4 regions of the Mesorhizobium sp. M1050 genome follow, and region 1 is predicted to be linked to each of the others. Evidence: predicted binding sites of a transcription regulator. Region 1 holds the regulator's gene; each other region holds the start of a gene.

Evidence for each region. Region 1 encodes PhoB, which activates phosphate uptake and scavenging genes when phosphate is short. Its sites were predicted from a motif close to TGTCATNNANCTGTCAT; they were not measured.
Region 2: NKH57_RS05025 (esterase-like activity of phytase family protein) is a predicted target of PhoB. The motif match lies at 2,671-2,687, and genes of this name have one in related genera.
Region 3: NKH57_RS13565 (YdcH family protein) is a predicted target of PhoB. The motif match lies at 2,624-2,640, and genes of this name have one in related genera.
Region 4: NKH57_RS09340 (DUF1045 domain-containing protein) is a predicted target of PhoB. The motif match lies at 2,919-2,935, and genes of this name have one in related genera.

What each region holds. Positions count from the first base shown of each region.
Region 1 covers NZ_JAMYMV010000046.1:15,483-20,022, reverse strand. Annotated here, with positions in the region: gene eglC (endo-1,3-1,4-beta-glycanase EglC) at 46-1,458, opposite strand; gene phoB (phosphate regulon transcriptional regulator PhoB) at 1,995-2,684, opposite strand; gene phoU (phosphate signaling complex protein PhoU) at 2,704-3,411, opposite strand; gene pstB (phosphate ABC transporter ATP-binding protein PstB) at 3,437-4,240, opposite strand; gene pstA (phosphate ABC transporter permease PstA) at 4,237-4,540, opposite strand, start outside.
Region 2 covers NZ_JAMYMV010000005.1:164,973-169,512, reverse strand. Annotated here, with positions in the region: gene NKH57_RS05040 (sugar phosphate isomerase/epimerase family protein) at 1-286, opposite strand, end outside; gene NKH57_RS05035 (Gfo/Idh/MocA family protein) at 283-1,314, opposite strand; gene NKH57_RS05030 (LacI family DNA-binding transcriptional regulator) at 1,511-2,536, shown strand; gene NKH57_RS05025 (esterase-like activity of phytase family protein) at 2,799-4,274, shown strand; gene NKH57_RS05020 (L,D-transpeptidase) at 4,329-4,540, opposite strand, start outside.
Region 3 covers NZ_JAMYMV010000019.1:68,479-73,018, forward strand. Annotated here, with positions in the region: gene NKH57_RS13545 (amino acid ABC transporter permease) at 1-386, opposite strand, end outside; gene NKH57_RS13550 (transporter substrate-binding protein) at 459-1,331, opposite strand; gene NKH57_RS13555 (IclR family transcriptional regulator) at 1,454-2,242, shown strand; gene NKH57_RS13560 (YdcH family protein) at 2,266-2,469, opposite strand; gene NKH57_RS13565 (YdcH family protein) at 2,710-2,889, shown strand; gene ispG (flavodoxin-dependent (E)-4-hydroxy-3-methylbut-2-enyl-diphosphate synthase) at 3,224-4,474, shown strand.
Region 4 covers NZ_JAMYMV010000011.1:50,711-55,250, reverse strand. Annotated here, with positions in the region: gene iolD (3D-(3,5/4)-trihydroxycyclohexane-1,2-dione acylhydrolase (decyclizing)) at 1-632, shown strand, start outside; gene iolE (myo-inosose-2 dehydratase) at 817-1,734, shown strand; gene NKH57_RS09350 (DUF3329 domain-containing protein) at 1,792-2,004, shown strand; gene iolB (5-deoxy-glucuronate isomerase) at 2,010-2,822, shown strand; gene NKH57_RS09340 (DUF1045 domain-containing protein) at 2,975-3,682, shown strand; gene NKH57_RS09335 (alpha-D-ribose 1-methylphosphonate 5-triphosphate diphosphatase) at 3,730-4,540, shown strand, end outside.

The DNA of each region.
Region 1 (4,540 bases):
CCCGCGCTCCCTGACGGCTAATGGCCTCAAACATGAAGCCGCCGCTTAGACCGAGTGGTCGCTTGCCATGTCCAAGGGTTGGTCCAGCGTATAGGCGTGGATATAGTCGATTTTCATCTCCGCTGGAGTAGCCAGATGGTCAGGAGGCTGGCCGGCAATGCCGCCCACCGCGAGATTGGCCAGTATGTACATGGGGTCGTGCATGTCGGACGGCGTCGCCGCTTGGGCGACCTTCACACCGTCATAGGTCCAGACAAGCTCATCCTTTGTCCAGAGCAGGCCATAGGTGTGGAAACCGTCAGTGTCCGCAACGTTCACGGTGGACGAAACCTTCGTGTGCTCTCCCGTCTCATTGGTGTGCGCTGTCATGAAAAGCGTGTTCGGATCCTGACCGCGCGTTTCGACGACGTCCAGCTCCGGCGGCCACGATCCGTCTTCCGGAAGCAGCCAGAAGGCCGGCCAGGCTCCGGCCGTTTCGGGCAGGTCCGCCCGCATTTCGAAATAGCCGTAGGTTTGCGCGAAGGTGTCGTGGGTCGTCAGTATCCCCGAGGTGTATTCGTAGTTGTTAATCAGAGGCTTGATGTCCTCCGGCGCCTGCGCGGCGGTGATGGTGAGGACGCCGTTTTCAACGCTGAACGGGTGGACGGAACTCGTCGGGCCGTAATTGGCGTCGATATACCATTGCAACTCGCCATTGCTGCTCAATGTGCTGCCGTTCGGCGCTCCCCACGAGAAATTGGAATTCCAGGTGCCGTCCTGCCCGTCCCGAAGGCTCAGCGTGTTGAATTCGTCGGAGAAGGACAGCGTCATTCCGGACTTGTCTATCGGCAGTTCGAACTGGGTCGGCTGCAACTTGTCGATAGTCGTATTCTTGAACACCAGGATCTCGTCAGATCCGACGTTCAGCGTCACGTTCGATTCCACCTGAACCATCTGCGAACGGACGGCATCGAACGAAGTGAAGTCATAGCCGTTAAGGCGCACCACATCGGTCGCACCGAAATCGAAGATAAGATCGCTTCCATTTCCTTTGGAGATGGCGAAAGTGTCGGCGCCGTCACCGCCGATCAGGACATCATTTCCCTTGCCGCCATCCAGCGTCTGATGACCCGACCCGCCCTTGATGATGTTGTCCAACGCATTTCCGAACGCATATCGATTGGCGCCGGTAACGACCAGGTTCTCGAAATTGTCGGGGAGCTTGTAGCTCATCCAGGTGTCGATCGTGTCGATCCCTGCCCCGGGATCTTCGACCGCCTTATTGTTGGTGGAATAGAGATGATAATAGTCGTCGCCGGCGCCACCGTACATCGTGACATTGACGCCGGTGTCTCCCCAGAAGGAGTCGTTGCCTGAGGTGCCATGCAGTTCGGCCCCGGCTCCGGTTGCCGAGAACCAATGACTGGACGCGCCGGTGTAGGGAAGAGGAATACCTTTGGCGTTTAAGACCGTGCTCATCAGAAATCCTTCCTCTTAGTGTCCGACCTGGTCAAATCATTCGGCGCAGGGTCCGGCGACCGCTTTCAAAGCAACGTTGCAAAGAACGAGATCGTTCCCGCGGAATCGTCATCAGATCCAAGATCGTATTGACTATTCGGAGCACATACAATCAATAAAGAAGAGGGAAACTCGCTCTTAGTCGGATAAAATTTTTAATAAAATTGCGCATTTATGCGAAACCACATCCTCTAGCGGGCACATAGCCATATTAGTTCAAATTGTTTCTTGATGCGCGTGACTTTGATCGGAGTTCTGCGGGCAAGATAGCAATGTGACCAACTAAAGCGTGTCACGGGCCGTGCTTCCTGCGGCCAGCCTGGCAGAAAAGCGAATTGGGAGATCGGAGGGCAATCGCCAGCCAGTCAAGGTACGCGCCGAGCCCGCGACCGCGAAGGGCAGTTAAAACTTCGATCCCGCCTGCTTGAATGTCTGGATCGCGTGGCCATTGGCGACCACCTGCTGATCAAGTTTGAACCTTGGTTCCGATCTATCGGCTAGTCTTCCCTGATCGAGTAGCCTGCGCCCCGAATGGTGCGGATGACGTCGGGCATGCGGCCGTTGTTGACGGCTTTGCGCAGCCGCCCGACATGCACGTCCACCGTGCGTTCGTCGATGTAGATCGTTTCGCCCCAGACGTTGTCGAGCAGCTGGCTGCGCGAGAACACGCGGCCGGGATGGCGCATCATGAATTCGAGCAGGCGGAATTCGGTCGGCCCGAGCCGGATCTCGCTCTTCTTGCGATAGACCCGGTGCGATTCTCGATCGAGCACGATGTCGCCGACCTTCAGCACGCTGGACAGCAGTTCCGGCTTGGCACGGCGCAGCAGCGCCTTGACCCTGGCCATGAACTCCGGTGTCGAAAACGGCTTGACCAGATAATCGTCGGCGCCGGTCGAGAGGCCCCGCACGCGATCGCTCTCCTCGCCGCGCGCGGTCAGCATGATGATCGGCAGCCGCTCGGTCTCGGGACGCATTCGCAGGCGCCGGCAGAGTTCGATGCCGGAGACCGCCGGCACCATCCAGTCGAGCACCAGAAGGTCGGGCACGTTCTCCTGCAGCCGGATCTCGGCCTCGTCGCCGCGCGTCACGACCTCGACCTGATAGCCCTCGGACTCCAGATTGTAACGGAGCAGCACGCCTAGCGGCTCCTCGTCCTCCACCACCATGATGCGTGGCGCGATCATCGGCTGGTTACCCCTGTCGTCATGCCGCGGGCGCGGACATTGTCGTCTCGTCCTGTTTCGGACGATTGGCCGGCAGCTGCGTGCCGGTCAAAACATAATAGGCATTTTCCGCGATGTTGGTGACATGGTCGCCGATGCGCTCGAGGTTCTTGGCGCAGAACAAAAGATGCGTGCACGCGGTGATGTTGCGCGGGTCTTCCATCATATAGGTGAGAAGCTCGCGGAACACGGAGGTGTATTTGACGTCGATGCGTTCGTCGTCGGCACGCAGTTTCGCCAGCGCGGCGGCGTCACGCGCCGCATATTCCTCGATGACGCCCTGCACCTGGATCAGCACCAGTTGTGCCATTCCATCGATCGAGTGCGAAAGGTCGCGCGGCGTGACGCTGAGGCCGACAGTGCCGACACGCTTGGCGATGTTCTTGGCAAGGTCGCCGATGCGTTCGAGATCGCCGGCCATGCGGATAGAACCGACGACATGGCGCAGATCATCGGCCATCGGCTGCCGCTTGGCGATCAGCGTGATTGCGCGGTCGTCGAGCTCGCGCTGGCGCGCGTCCATGATCGCATCATCGGAGACGACGCGCTGTGCCAAGGCGTTGTCGGAATTCAAGAGCGCCTTGGTCGCACCGCCGACCATCGAGCTGGCGAGATCGCCCATGTCGCTGATGAGCTTGCTGATCTGACCGAGATCCTCGTCGAAAGAAGCGACTGTGTGTTCGCTCATGATCCTGTTCCTCGTATGCCTGAGCTCAGCCGAAGCGGCCGGTGATGTAGTCCTGCGTGCGCTTCTCGCGGGGCGACGTGAAGATCTTCTCGGTGCGGTCGAACTCGACCAGCTCGCCCAGATACATGAAGGCCGTCTGCTTCGATACGCGCGCCGCCTGCTGCATGTTGTGGGTGACGATGACGATCGTGTAGTCGGCTTGCAACTCGTCGATCAGTTCCTCGATCTTGGCGGTCGACAGCGGGTCGAGCGCCGAGGCGGGCTCGTCGAGCAGGATGACTTCCGGCTTCACCGCCACGGTGCGGGCGATGCAGAGCCGCTGCTGCTGGCCGCCGGAGAGGCTGAGGCCGCTGGCGTCGAGCTTGTCCTTGACCTCGGTCCAGAGTGCCGCGCGCTTCAGCGCCTGCTCGACGCGGCCGTCCATCTCCGACTTGCTCAGCTTCTCGTAGAGCCTGATGCCGAACGCGATGTTTTCATAGATCGACATCGGAAATGGCGTCGGCTTCTGGAACACCATGCCGATCTTGGTGCGCAGCAGGTTGAGGTCCTGCGAGCGGTCGAGAACGTTCTGGCCGTCGAGCAGCACCTGACCTTCGGCCGTCTGCTTGGGATAGAGCTCGTAGATGCGGTTGAAGACGCGCAGCAGCGTCGACTTCCCGCAGCCCGAAGGCCCGATGAAGGCGGTGACGCTGCGCTCCGGCAAGGACAGCGTAATGTCCTTCAGCGCCTTCGACTGGCCGTAGTAGAAGTTGAGGTTCTTGACCTCGATCTTGGCCTTGGCGGTGGCCTCGGCGGCGATCGTCATGTCTGGAGACAACATCTGGCTCATTTGTCCTCTCTGCGTCCGGTCAGGCTGCGCGCAACGATGCTGAGCGCAAGAACCGTCAATGTGATGATGAGTGCGCCGGTCCAGGCCAGTTGCTGCCATTCCTCGTAGGGGCTGAGAGCGAACTGGAAGATGGTGACAGGCAGGCTGGCCATCGGCGCGTTGAGATTGCTCGACCAGAACTGGTTGTTGAGCGCCGTGAAGAGCAGTGGTGCCGTCTCGCCGGAGATACGGGCGATCGACAGCAATATGCCGGTGACAATGCCCGATAGCGCGGCGCGGTAGGCGACCGACTTGATGACC
Region 2 (4,540 bases), on a different contig from region 1:
CGATCACCGTTTCCCAGGCCTGAAGCACGCCACGGTCGACATCGCCGCTCTCGAGCGGATTGCCGAACACGCCGAGCGAGGACACGGTGACATCGGCATCGCCGATCGCCTCTCGGATCTGGCCGGCAAGACGCGGCAAGTCCTTGCCGCCCAGCGTCTGCCAGAAGAAGGGCTGGATGCTCTCGAAACCGAGCGGCAGGATCGCCTTGATGTAGGCCGCCGGATCGTCGAGGTTGGCCCGCACCATGGTGCCTATCCTGATGTCGAGAAGCGGGTTTAGCGTCATTGTGCGTCCTCTGCGATCGTCACCCGGCGGCCGGTTTCGGCGCTCTCGATGGCGCCAAAAACCATGGCCAGGCTCTTGATGTTATCGGCGCCGCGCGTCTCCGGCTCGGTGCCGGTCTCGATGGCACGGATGAAATCCTGGATGATGCCGAGATGGCCGCCGACGCGGTCGGCGGGATCGAGCGGCGGCACGTCGATTGGCTGGGTTTTGTCGAAAAGGCCGTCGCGGCCCGGCGCCACGAGCTCTGCCTGCAGCACGTCATGGCCATCCCAAATGAGGCTGCCGCGCTCGGCAACGATGCGCCAGCTGCCCTCCCAGCTCGTGCGGAAACCGGCGCCGCACCATGAGCCGGCATAGGTGAACAGTCTGCCGCCGCCGAGATCGAAGACGGCGCTGGCCGACGATCCCTGCCGGTACCAGGAATTGGCCGGCTCCCATTCCTGGCAATAGACGCCGGCCGGCTCGCCGGCGACCATGTAACGGGCGGCGTCGAAGGTGTGGATCGCCATGTCGAGCAGCAGGACATGGGCCATCTCTTCGCGAAAGCCGCCGAAATGCGGCGCGACGAAGAAGTCGGCATGAATGCTGGTGGCGGCCCCAATGGCGCCGGAGTCCAGGAACCTCCGGATGCGCCTGACATTGGCGACATAGCGGCGGTTCTGGACGACGGCATGAACGCGCCCGGCCTGGCGAGCGGCCTTGACGATGGCCCGCGCATTCTCAGGAGTGTCGGCGAGCGGCTTTTCCGTCAAGAGATGGCAATGATGGGCAAAGGCGGAAAGCGCGACTTGTCGCCGGGCGGCGGGAACCACCACGTCGAATACCGCGTCAGGCCGGGTCTGGTCGAGCACGGCGTCGAGATCGGTTCCAATGACGGCACCGGTGAGATCGTATTCGTGCGCCCTCGCTCGCGCCCTGTCGGCGTCGAGGTCGACAAGGCCGACAATGGCGAGGCGGTCGATCTGCTGCGCGGCATCGAGCCAAGCCTTGCTCATCGCTCCGCAGCCGACCAGGACGACATTGACCATCCAGTGCTCCTCCCTCTCGGTCCCTCCAGACCGATCGTCACGGCATTCACGGCAATGGCCGTAAACGTTTTTCCGTAAACGTTTACGAGAACACACCCGAAGGCGTAGAATGTCAATTGGCCGCTCGCGAAAATCGTCTTGTCGTCTTGGCCTGGGCGGCTGCCGGTGCTAGCCACATAAAGGGGAGAACAGTCATTTGGCATCCAGCATTCACGATCTTGCCCGTCACCTGAACATTTCGATCGGCACGGTGTCGCGCGCCCTTAACGGCCGTGCCGACGTCAATGCCGACACGCGCCAACGCGTGCTCGAAGCGGCCAGGACACTCAACTACTCGCCGAACCAATCCGGCCGCAGCTTGCGGCAAGGCGCCACCCATTCGATCGCCTTCATGATGCAGCCGCATCCGGGCGACCAGCAATATGGCGAGCCGTTCTTCATTCCGCTCCTGATCGGGCTGCAGGCAAGGCTCGCCGAAAGCGGGCTCGACCTGATCGTGGTGATGGGCGCTCCGGGCGACTACCAGCAAGAGCGCCTGCGCCGTGTCGTCGAGACGCGCCGGGCCGATGCGGTGGTGCTGGCCTGGACGCGGCGCGAGGACGAGCGCATCGACTATCTCACCCAGGTCGGTTTCCCATTCGCCACGCTCGGGCGCAGCCGCTCCGGAGCCAAGTCCTACCCTTCCCTCGACCTCGATTTCGAAAAGGCCGGAGCCGATGCGGTCGACCGCCTGGTAGCGCGCGGCCATCGCCGCATCGCCGCCATTCGCCCGTCGCTCGACCTCAATTTCGGCTATCTGTTCCTGACCGGCTACCGCAAGGCTTTGCGGCGGCATGGCATCGAGGTCGACCCGGAGTTGATTGCGTCCGGCTTCATCAACGAGGCTGCCGGCTACGAAGTGACGCCGCAGGTGATGCGCTCCAAGGACCCGCCGACCGCCATCATCTTCAACAATGACGCGATGGCGCTTGGCGGCTGCAAGGCGCTGGCCGAGATGGGCATCAGGCCGGGTCACGACATGGCGGTGACAGTCATCGTCGACACGCCGCTCTGCCGCTACTTCTCGCCGGCGTTGACCGCTTTCCGCCCGGCGCTGGAGCCGATGGGACAGCGGCTCGCCGAAATGCTGCTGGCGTCGCTGCCCGGCTTCGCCGGCCCGGATGGTCCGCGAATCATGCGCGAGGTCTGGCCGCTGGAGCTGGTGGCGCGCGACAGCGATTGATGCTGTGCGCTCCGATCGACGCGTTCGATCGACCGGCTTCATGCCCGCCTCGGCCAATTCCATGAATGTCTCGTGCGAGGACTGCGCATTCGAGATGTCGGCAGTCGACCAGAGCCTGGCGAAGCGTCTTGCGCTGTCACGCAAGCATCATGTTCGCGCCGTAGACCGCGTTTCGGGAGCGCGCGGCATCATCGATGTTGCACCTCTTGCAGCTTTTCGTCCTGCGGCCGCTTCGGCTCATCTGTCTCAAAGAGGTTCATCCATGAAACACCTGCACCGAACCGCGTCGCTCGGCGTCGCGCTGGCCTTGTTCACCGCCTTGACGCCGGCGCTCGCCGACAGCACCGCGACGATCGGCGGCCTCGTCAACAAGGGACTGGTCGGCGTCGGCCGCATCCCGGCCGCCCAGCGCGACAAGTTCGGCGAGACCTTCGGCTCGGGCTCCGGCATGTCGATCGACACCGCCAGCTGGACGCGTGATGCGGGCGGCTATAAGGGCTCGCTCTGGCTGCTGCCGGACCGCGGTTACAATGTCGTCGGCACCACCGACTACCGGCCGCGCCTCAACACCATCGGGATCGAGTTTACCCCGGCAGCACCAGGCGCCGCACCCGCTGCCGGCCAGGAGCAGACGGGCGTCAAGGCAACGCTTGCCGACACCATGCTTCTCACCGACGACAAGGGCGCCGATGCCACCGGGCTCGATCCGCTCAACGGCGTGCGCGCGGCAAGCGGCGACATGCCGATCCTGCCCGAAGCCAACGGCAAGCTGGCGCTCGACAACGAGGCGATCGCGCGCCTGCCCGACGGCACCATGTTCATCTCGGACGAATACGGCCCCAACATCTACCGGTTCTCCGCCGACGGACATCTGCTGTCGGCGACCCAGCCGCCCGCCGCCCTCGTGCCGATGCGCCACGGCGCGCCGAACTTCGCCTCCGACAATCCCGGCCCGGGTGCGGCCGAGCCCGATCCGAAGGATCCCGATACCGGCCGCCAGAACAACCAGGGCCTCGAAGGCATGGCGATGACGCCCGACGGCAAGTTCCTGATCGCCGTGCTGCAGTCGGCGGCCAGGCAAGACGGCGGCGATTCCGCCTCGACCCGCCAGAACACCAGGGCGCTGGTCTATGACGCTTCCGACCTCGCCCATCTCAAGCTGGCGCATGAGTACGTCGTGCCGCTGCCGGTGTTCAAGGATGCCAAGGGCAAGACCAAGATCGCCGCGCAAAGCGAGATCGTGGCGTTGTCGGATCAGGCCTTCCTGATGCTGGCGCGCGACAGCGGCAACGGCCAGGGCGTGAAAGGCGACACCTCAATGGTGCGCCAGATCTTCGTCGTCGACGTCTCGGCGGCGACCGATATTGCCGGCCGCGCCTTCGATGCCGCCGACAAGCCGCTGGCGCCCAAGGGCGTGCTCGACCCGTCGGTGACGCCGGCAAAGCTGATGCCGTTCATCGATATCAACGACAGTGCCGAACTCGGCCGCTTCGGCCTGCACAATGGCGCGCCGAACGACAAGAACAACCTGTCGGAGAAGTGGGAGGCGATGTCGGTAGTCAGCGTGCTCGATCCAAAGCTGCCCGACGACTATTTCCTGTTCATCGCCAACGATAACGACTTCCTCGCCCAGGACGGCTTTCAGGTCGGTGCGCCCTACAAGGCCGAGGACGGCGCCGATGTCGACACCATGTTCCTGGTCTATCAGGTGACGCTGCCGGGCCTGGCCAAGAAGTAACGACAACACAAGGGCGGGCGCGCCGAGCGCGTCCGCCTGAGGGATCGTGACGGCTTACTTCAACATCTCCGCGTCCCTTGGCACGCCCGCATCGATCGGCTCGGCGGTCCTGCTCGAAACGGCCATGATCTTGCCGGCAGCCGACAGATTGGGGCGCACGAAGACCGGCGCGACGCCGTTGACGCGGCCGTAAAGGTCGATGATGTCCTGGTTCATGAAACGCACACAGCCCGACGATGCGTTCTTGCCGATGGAATCCCACTCCG
Region 3 (4,540 bases), on a different contig from region 1:
CCGATCGCCTTGCCGGCGTCCAGCTGTCCGCGCGGAACCGCCTCGAGCCCGGAACGGAACACCTCGACCAGATATGCGCCGCTGTAGAGCGAGAGCGTGACGACAAATGAGGTCGGCGCGCTGTAGGCGAGATCGACCACCGTCGGCAGGCCGTAGAAGACGAGATAGACGAGCAGGATCAGCGGCACGTTGCGGATGAATTCGACATAGGCGGCGATGATGGTGCGCACCACGCGCCCGGCCGAGACGTACCAGACCGCCAGGACCAGGCCGATGACGATGCCGATGGCGATCGAGATGACGGCGAGTTCGAGACTGAGCAGCAGGCCGCTCCACAGCTTGTCGAAATGCCGCCAGATCAGATTGAAGTTGAGGGCGTAGCCCATGCGTCCGCCTCGGTTGCCGCAGGCCTCAGGGAGGCGGAAGGGCGCTGGATACGCCCTCCCGCCTGATGCTGGTCAAATGGCTGGGAAGCCCGGATGGCGCGCCGGAGGCTCCTGTCCGAAATAGTCCTTGAACGCGGCGTCGTAGAGGGCATTTTCGTGGCCGAACATGGCGATGGTGAAAGTTGAGTTGACGAAAGTCAGCCAGTCAAGGTCGCCTTGCCGCAGAGCCGCGCCATAAAGCATGCTTAGCCAGCTCTTGCCCGCATCGAAATATTTGTCCGGATTGCGCGAGGCGAGCCAGCGCACCGTGGACAGATCGACGGCCGCGGCGTCGACGCGTTTCGATTCCAGCGCCTGCAGCACGTTGGCCTGGGTATCGATCTGCATGACCTGACACTCGGGCAGCACCGAATGCACCTGCGCTTCGGCATCGACATTCTGCAGGATGGAGATGCGCGTTGCGGCGCCGCCGGCAAGCAGCTTGTCGAAAGTCTTGTTCTCGGCGGTCGGCAGGCTCAGCAAGGCAACGCCCTCGACATAGTAAGGCCGGGAAAAATTGACCAGCTGCGAGCGCTGGGCGCTCATGGTCATGAACTGGATGGTGATGTCGACCTTGTTGGTGGTCACGTTGGGGATGCGCTGTGCCGGATCCTGCATGACGAATTCGACCTTGGTCGGATCGTCGAAAAGGCCCTTGGCGAGAATGCGCCCCATGGTGATGTCCATGCCGACCAATTCGCCGGCATCGTTCTCAAAGTGCCAGGGTGCGTTGGTGCTGCCGGTACCGACGATCAGCTTGCCGCGATCGAGCACGGTGCGCAGCAGGCTGTCGGACGCTGCCTGGGCAGCGGCTTTCTGGGCATCGACGGTTGCCAGCACGCCAGCCGTGGCCAGCCCTGCCATTCCAAGTTTCAGAAAATCACGTCTTCCGGATGTGTCGTTCACGGCGACCTCCTTTCGTGTTGTGTTCCCCTTGTGCACAGGCAAGACACACGTCCGGTGATTTTGTCTCTTACAAGAGACGAGTGTATCCTGTACAAGACAGATATTAACACCGGGAATCGACAATGCAAGATGGCAATACCTCCGCGATTTCAGCCGACGAGAAAATCTCGGGCTCCCGTGAAAAGGGACTCAACCGGGTGCTCGAGATTCTGGAGTTTCTTCACACGACCCAGCGGGCGATCGGCATTGGCGACCTTGCCAAAGGGGTGAATGCACCCCGTTCGACGACCTATACGCTGGTGCGGTCGCTGGTCGATGCGGGCCTGCTGGAATTGGAAAGCGACGGCAATCGCGTCTATTTCGGCAAGAAGCTCTATCTCTATGGAATGGACTATGTGCGGGGCAACGACCTCCTCAGACGAGGGCGTCAGGAGGTCGACAATCTATCGCGCGAGACCGGCGAGACGTCCGAACTGTGCATGCTGCAGAGCGGTCGCTACACGATCGTCCACGCGAGCCCAGGCACCAGGCCTTTTCGCATCAGCTCTGCCACCGGCCTGCAGATACCGCTGCCCTGGACGGCCTCGGGGCGACTGCTTCTGGCGGGGTTGGACAGGGCTGAAATCGAAGCCATGGTGTCGGACGACGATCTCGTGCTGCCCGACGGTCGCAAACTGCGGCTTGACGATTTTGTCACTGACATCGCGAAGGCGCGAGTCGCCGGCTATTGCGTCACCTCGGGCCTGGTCGATGCCTATACGAAATGCCTTGCCGCGCCGGTCTTTTCGGCGCCGGGCAAGGTCGAGGCGACGATGTGCCTGGTGGTCCCCATCGACACGTCCGAGGAGCGGACCGGCGAGCTCATCGGCCTGCTGCGTGATCGTGCTGCGAGACTTTCGACCGCCGGATAGGCGCTCGAAAGCGTACGCGCCCTTCAGGCAATGATGTCGGGAATGATCTTGTCTTCCAGCGCCATCAGCCGGTCCTTGAGGAACAGCTTCTTCTTCTTCATGCGCTGGATCTGCAGTGGATCGCAGGCCATGGCGATCATCGCGTTGATGGCCGCATCGAAATCGGCATGCTCCTGCTTCAGCCGGGAATATTCGAGCCGGATATCAGCCTGTTCCTGATCGGACATTATCTACCGTCTGCACGTCTGCGGCGCCCAAAAATGGGCCTGATTGGGCGGGGCCGGTGGGATTTTGCAACCGGCGCGCAGCCCATATCACATTTCACATTGTCGTGGAATGCTACCACGGATCATTCGACATCGCTGCCGGAAGGTGACACACTGTCATCATGCCGTCACAGAAGCGAACCTGCGGTGGACGCGCCATGACGGCTGCAATCGAGGAAACCATGAAAGGGAGAACCAATCATGTCTCTTGCATCCCATCTTGATGAGTTGCAGCGGAAACACGGCGACATCGAACGTGAAATCGATGATGCGATGAACCATCCATCGGTCGATGACCTCGAAATCGTGAATCTCAAGCGACGCAAGTTGGCACTCAAGGACGAGATTGAAAAACTCAGAGGGAAACCGACCACGCATTGATGCCCTCCTGACATAGCCGCTCACCGTCCGCGGCTTCTTTTCCCGGCGGGTGCCATCCGCCGGCCTGGGAGGTTTTGATTTCCGGCACTGGGCCATCAGCCTGAGCCGGATTTCCACCCGGCTTAATTTCCGCTTCGGCCGTCGCCGGATTTCGCCAGATCATCGATTGTTTCTGGTCCTTGGCGGCGGGTCGATTCCGGCCAGTGGCGACCTGTCGCCATTGACAAGCCATCTTTGCTCATCCACCTCATGCCCGGACTTTAGCGCATCGCCCGGGGCGCCCTCTGTCGTCCAAGGGGACGTTCGGCGCTCCAGAGACAAAAGGCTGGCCGGCATGACCGGATATTTTTCCTCTCCTTTCCCTCGCCGCACCTCGGTCGGCGTCGATGTCGGCGGCGTGGTCGTCGGCGGCGGAGCGCCCATTGTCGTGCAGTCGATGACCAATACCGATACGGCCGATATCGACCGGACAGTTGCGCAAGTTGCAGCACTTCACCGGGCGGGCTCCGAGATCGTGCGCATCACCGTCGATCGCGACGAGAGCGCCGCCGCGGTGCCGCGCATTCATGAGCGGCTTCAGCGGCTTGGCATCGACGTGCCGCTGGTCGGCGATTTCCACTATATCGGCCACAAGCTTTTGGCAGACCATCCGGCCTGCGCCGAAGCGCTGGCCAAATATCGCATCAACCCGGGCAATGTCGGCTTCAAGGACAAGAAGGACCGGCAATTCGGGGCGATCGTCGAGATGGCGATCAGACACGACAAGCCGGTGCGCATCGGCGTCAACTGGGGGTCGCTCGATCAGGAACTGCTGACCCGGCTGATGGATGACAACCAGGACAAGGGATTTCCGCTGACGGCGCAGGAAGTGACGCGCGAGGCGATCGTGCAATCGGCGATCCTGTCGGCCGAGCTGGCGGAAGAGATCGGCCTTGGCCGCGAGAAAATCATCCTGTCGGCCAAGGTCAGCGGCGTGCAGGACCTGATCGCCGTCTATACCGAGCTAGCCACCCGCTCCAACCATGCGCTACATCTCGGCCTCACCGAGGCAGGCATGGGCTCGAAAGGCATCGTGGCTTCGTCGGCTGCCATGGGCATCCTGCTCCAGCAAGGCATCGGGGATACCATCCGCATCTCGCTGACGCCGGAGCCGAACGGCGACCGCACACGCGAGGTGCAGGTGTCGCAGGAATTGCTCCAGACAATGGGGTTCCGGCAGTTCGTGCCGATCGTCGCCGCTTGTCCCGGATGCGGCCGCACGACCTCGACCGTGTTCCAGGAACTCGCCCAGAACATACAGGCGGATCTGCGGAAAAACATGCCGGTGTGGCGCGAAAAATATCCTAGCGTCGAGAACCTCAAGGTCGCGGTGATGGGTTGTATCGTCAACGGCCCGGGCGAATCCAAGCATGCCGACATTGGCATTTCGCTGCCCGGCACCGGCGAGACGCCGACAGCGCCTGTCTTCATCGACGGCAAGAAGGCGGCGACGTTGCGCGGGCCCTCGATCGCTGCGGATTTCGAGAAAATGGTCGCCGACTATATCGAGCAACGGTTCGGCCGCGGCAAGGCCGCGGCCGAGTGAGCCCATGCCGAAACTCTACTCCGGCGGCCACCTGAAGGCGTCTGCTGCGCTTCCGGTGCTCACGGA
Region 4 (4,540 bases), on a different contig from region 1:
TGGGCTCTGGCGTGACGCTGTTGCATGCCGCCGGCGGTCTGCCGGGCGAGTTGCACAAGCTCTGGCAGGCTGGCGCGCCTGGCTCCTACCATGCCGAATACGGCTTCTCGACCATGGGCTACGAGATTGCCGGCGGACTGGGCACCAAGATGGCGAAGCCCGACGAAGAGGTCGTCGTCATGATCGGCGACGGCTCCTATCTGATGCTGAATTCCGAGATCGCCACCTCGGTGATGCTCGGCCTGAAGCTGACCATCGTGCTGCTCGACAACAGGGGCTATGGCTGCATCAACCGGCTGCAGATGGCGACCGGCAGCGCCAACTTCAACAACCTCCTGAAGGACGCGCGTCACGAAGTCCTGCCCGATATCGACTTCGCCGCGCATGCGGCGAGCATGGGGGCGATTGCCGAAAAGGTGCCGTCGATCGCCGGATTGGAAAACGCTCTGGAAAAATCCACGAAGAACAACCGCACCACGGTGCTTGTCATCGACACCGACCCGCTGGTTTCCACCGATGCCGGCGGTCACTGGTGGGATGTGGCGGTGCCGGAAGTATCGGCGCGGCCGCAGGTTAACGCGGCGCGCAAAGCCTATGATGAGAAGCGGCAGATGCAGACAATCGGCGATTGATGTAACGCGGCCAAGCCCCTACCTCCGCCTTGTGGGGAGGTCGGACCGAAGGTCCGGGTGGGAGTCCGGCGCCGCACCCACCCGCTGCTTCGCAGCGACTTGCCGGGGCGAGCCACGGGTCTCGCCCGTCCTTCGGACCCCCACAAGGGGGAGAGTGAATACGAACTGAAACTGGAGTGACGACTTGAAAGCCAAACTGGGCATGTCCCCCATTGCGTGGTGGAACGACGATCTCGCGGAACTCAGCGATGACGTGTCGCTGGAGGAGTGCTTGCGCCAGTCGCGTTCGGCCGGCTTCACCGGCATGGAAATGGGCCGGCGTTTTCCCAACGACCCCGATGTCATGCTGCCGATCCTCAAGGCAGCAGACGTGACGCTGTGCGGCGGCTGGTTCTCCGGCACGCTGGTCGATGGGGGGATGGCTGACAATAAGGATCGCATCCAGCCGATGATCGACCTGTTCAAGGCGGTGAACGCGCCTTGCATCGTCTATGGCGAGGTCGGCCGCTCGATCCAGGGCGACCGCTCCAAACCGCTGGCCACCAAGCCGAAGCTGTCGGACGACGAGATGAAGGCCTATGCGAAGCGCCTCACCGAATTCGGCGAATGGTGCGGCGAGCAAGGCATGCCGCTGTCCTACCACCACCACATGGCGGCGGTGGTCGAGACCGAGCCGGAGCTCGATGCCTTCATGCGCTATTCGGGCGAAGGCATTCCATTGCTGCTCGATGCAGGCCATCTGGCATTCGCCGGCGGCGACGTGCTGCGCGCCATCGACAACCATCATAAGCGCATCAGCCATGTTCATGTGAAGGACGTGCGCATGGGCGTGATCGAGAAACTCGACCGCACGAAACAGTCCTTCCTCGACGCGGTGGCGCTGGGTGCCTTCACGGTACCGGGCGACGGCTCGCTGGATTTCGGCGCCATCGTGCAGCGCTTTGCCGACCATGGCTATGAGGGCTGGTTCGTGGTCGAGGCCGAGCAGGATCCGAAGAAGAACCCGCCGCTCAGGATGGCGCAGGTCGGCTACAAGGAATTGATGCGCGTGATGACCGCCGCCGGCTACACGGTCGAAACGCAAGGCTTTCCCAATGTCTGATCAAGGGGGCCTGATGCGGTGGGTTCCCGGCGAAGCCGATTGCTGTAGATTGGCGCGATGAAAGATTACGAACACCCCTTCTTCCGGCCTTTGTGGCGGCGTGTCGCCGTCGTCGCGGTCTGCGTCATCTGGTCGGTCATCGAGTTCGCCACCGGCACGCCGTTCTGGGGCGTCATCGCGCTTGGTTTCGCCGGCTACGCCGTCTGGCAGTTTTTTTACCTCTACAAGCCCGCGGACGAGGGCAAGGCCGAGGCCGAACCGAAGGAGTGACAGGGATGTCGAAGCTGCTGGTGAAGGCCGACAAGGGCCATGGCCGCGTCGCCCATGTGACGCCGGAGAACGCAAGCTGGAGCTATGTCGGTTTCGACCTGCATCGGCTGCGGCCCGGCGAGAGCGCTTCCGGAAAAACCGATGATCGCGAAGTCTGCCTGGTGTTCGTCACCGGCAAGGGCAACGCGAGAGGCGGCGGCAAGGATTTCGGCCTGCTTGGCGAGCGCATGTCGCCCTTCGAGGGCAAGCCGTGGTCGGTCTACGTTCCGCAAGGCTCCGACTGGTCGGTGACGGCGGATACCGAGCTGGAACTCGCGGTCTGCTCGGCGCCGGGCCTTGGCGGCGGTCTGCCGGTGCGGGTGATCGCACCGGACGATCTCGGCCAGGAGGTGCGCGGCAAGGGCACCAACACGCGCTACGTCACCAACATATTGCCGGAGGGCAAGCCGGCCGATTCGCTGCTGGTGGTCGAGGTCATCACGCCCGGCGGCCATACGTCGAGCTATCCGCCGCACAAGCATGACCAGGACAACCTGCCCGACGAATCCTATCTCGAGGAAACCTACTATCACCGGCTCAGCCCACCGCAGGGCTTTGCCTTCCAGCGCGTCTACACCGACGCCGACAAGAATGGCCACCGCGCGCTCGACGAAGCGATGGCGATCGAGGACGGCGATGTCGTGCTGGTTCCCAAGGGCTATCATCCCTGCGCCGCCTGCCACGGCTACGACCTCTACTATCTCAACGTGATGGCCGGGCCTAAGCGGACGTGGAAATTCCACAATGCGCCTGAGCACGAATGGCTGATGAAGGCCTGATCGATCGTCTCTTCCGGGTAAAGCTGTTGGTCCAACCCGGAAAAAACGTCGGCTAAAGACCGGAAGGCTCGATTTGCCTTCGAAAACCCGTCAAAGCTTCGTCAATCCGTCATGGAAATCACCTATGGCAAGGGGCTGACGAGGACTTACTGATGCGCTACGCCCTCTATTTCACCCCCCGGCAGGACGAGCCGCTGGCGCGGATCGCCGCCGACTGGCTCGGCCGCGACCCGTTTGGCGGCGCGACAAGGCCGGCCGAGGCGGTGGCCGACCTGTCGGCGGCGGAAGTTGCTTTCCACACCGCTTCGGCGCGCCGCTATGGTTTTCACGCGACGCTGAAAGCCCCGTTCCGCCTGGCCGCCAGCGAAACCGAAGCCTCGCTGCGCGCCGCACTCGATCATTTTGCCGAGGCGACGCCGGTGGTGACCATTCCGCGTCTCGTCGTCAGCCAGATCGATGGCTTCTTCGCACTGGTGCCGGAAGGCCCGCTGCCGGCGCTCAACCGCTTCGCCGATGATGTGGTGCTCGGCTTCGACCGGTTTCGTGCGCCGTTGACCGAGGCGGAAATCGAGCGGCGCAGCCCGGATTCACTGAAGCCGGCCGAGTTCCGCAATCTCTGCCAATGGGGCTACCCCTATGTCTTCGAGACCTTTCGCTTCCACATGACGCTGTCCGGCCGAGCGGGGCCACAGGAAAGCCCTCGTTTGCGCGCAGCAATCGACAGTCTGTTTGCGCAGGTGCTGCAACAGCCGCTGCTGGTGGATGCGCTGACGTTGTTCGTCGAAACCGAACCGGGCGCACCTTTCATGGTGCTTTCGCATCATGCGCTCGGGCGCCGCCCGGCCAGAAAAACTGCCTGACACCCAGCCGGCATAACCCCAGCCGGAATAACCAAGGACTGCCTGAAATGACCGCCGAGACTGTTCTCCACAACGCCCGCATCGTTCTTGCCGACGAGATCGTCGAGGGTTCGCTGGTGCTGCGCGACGGCCTTATCGCCGGCATCGACGTCGGCACCAGCCAAACCAGTGGGAGCATGGCCGGCGAGGATATGGGCGGCGACTACATCATTCCCGGGCTGGTCGAGCTTCACACCGACCATCTCGAAGGCCACTACGCGCCGCGGCCCAAGGTGCGCTGGAATCCGATCGCCGCCGTGCTCGCCCATGACGCGCAAGTGGCGACCGCCGGCATCACCACCGTGCTCGACGCCTTGCGCGTCGGCATGGACGAGGACGCCGACCTGACATCCGCCGACATCCGCAAGCTGGCCGACGCTATCGAGGACAGCGTGCAGCAGGACCGTCTGCGGGCCGACCACTTCATCCATCTGCGCTGCGAGGTTTCGGCGCCGGACTGCCTCAAGGCGTTCGCCAATTTCGACGGCGACGAACGGGTGAAGCTGGCATCGCTGATGGACCATGCGCCCGGCCAGCGCCAGTTCGTCAATCTCGAGACCTATGCCTATTATTACCAGCGCAAGCTGAAGCTGACCGATCGCGACTTCAAACTGTTCTGCGAAAAACGGATGGCGGAATCGGCGCGCAATTCGGTACCGAACCGGGCAGTGATCGCCGCCGCCTGCCACGAGCGCGGCATCGTTTTGGCAAGCCACGACGACGCCACGCTTGGCCATGTCGGAGAGGCGATCGAACAGGGCGTGCGCGTCGCCGAATTCCCCACCACGGAGGAAGCCGCCAGGGCCTCGAAAGAGGCCG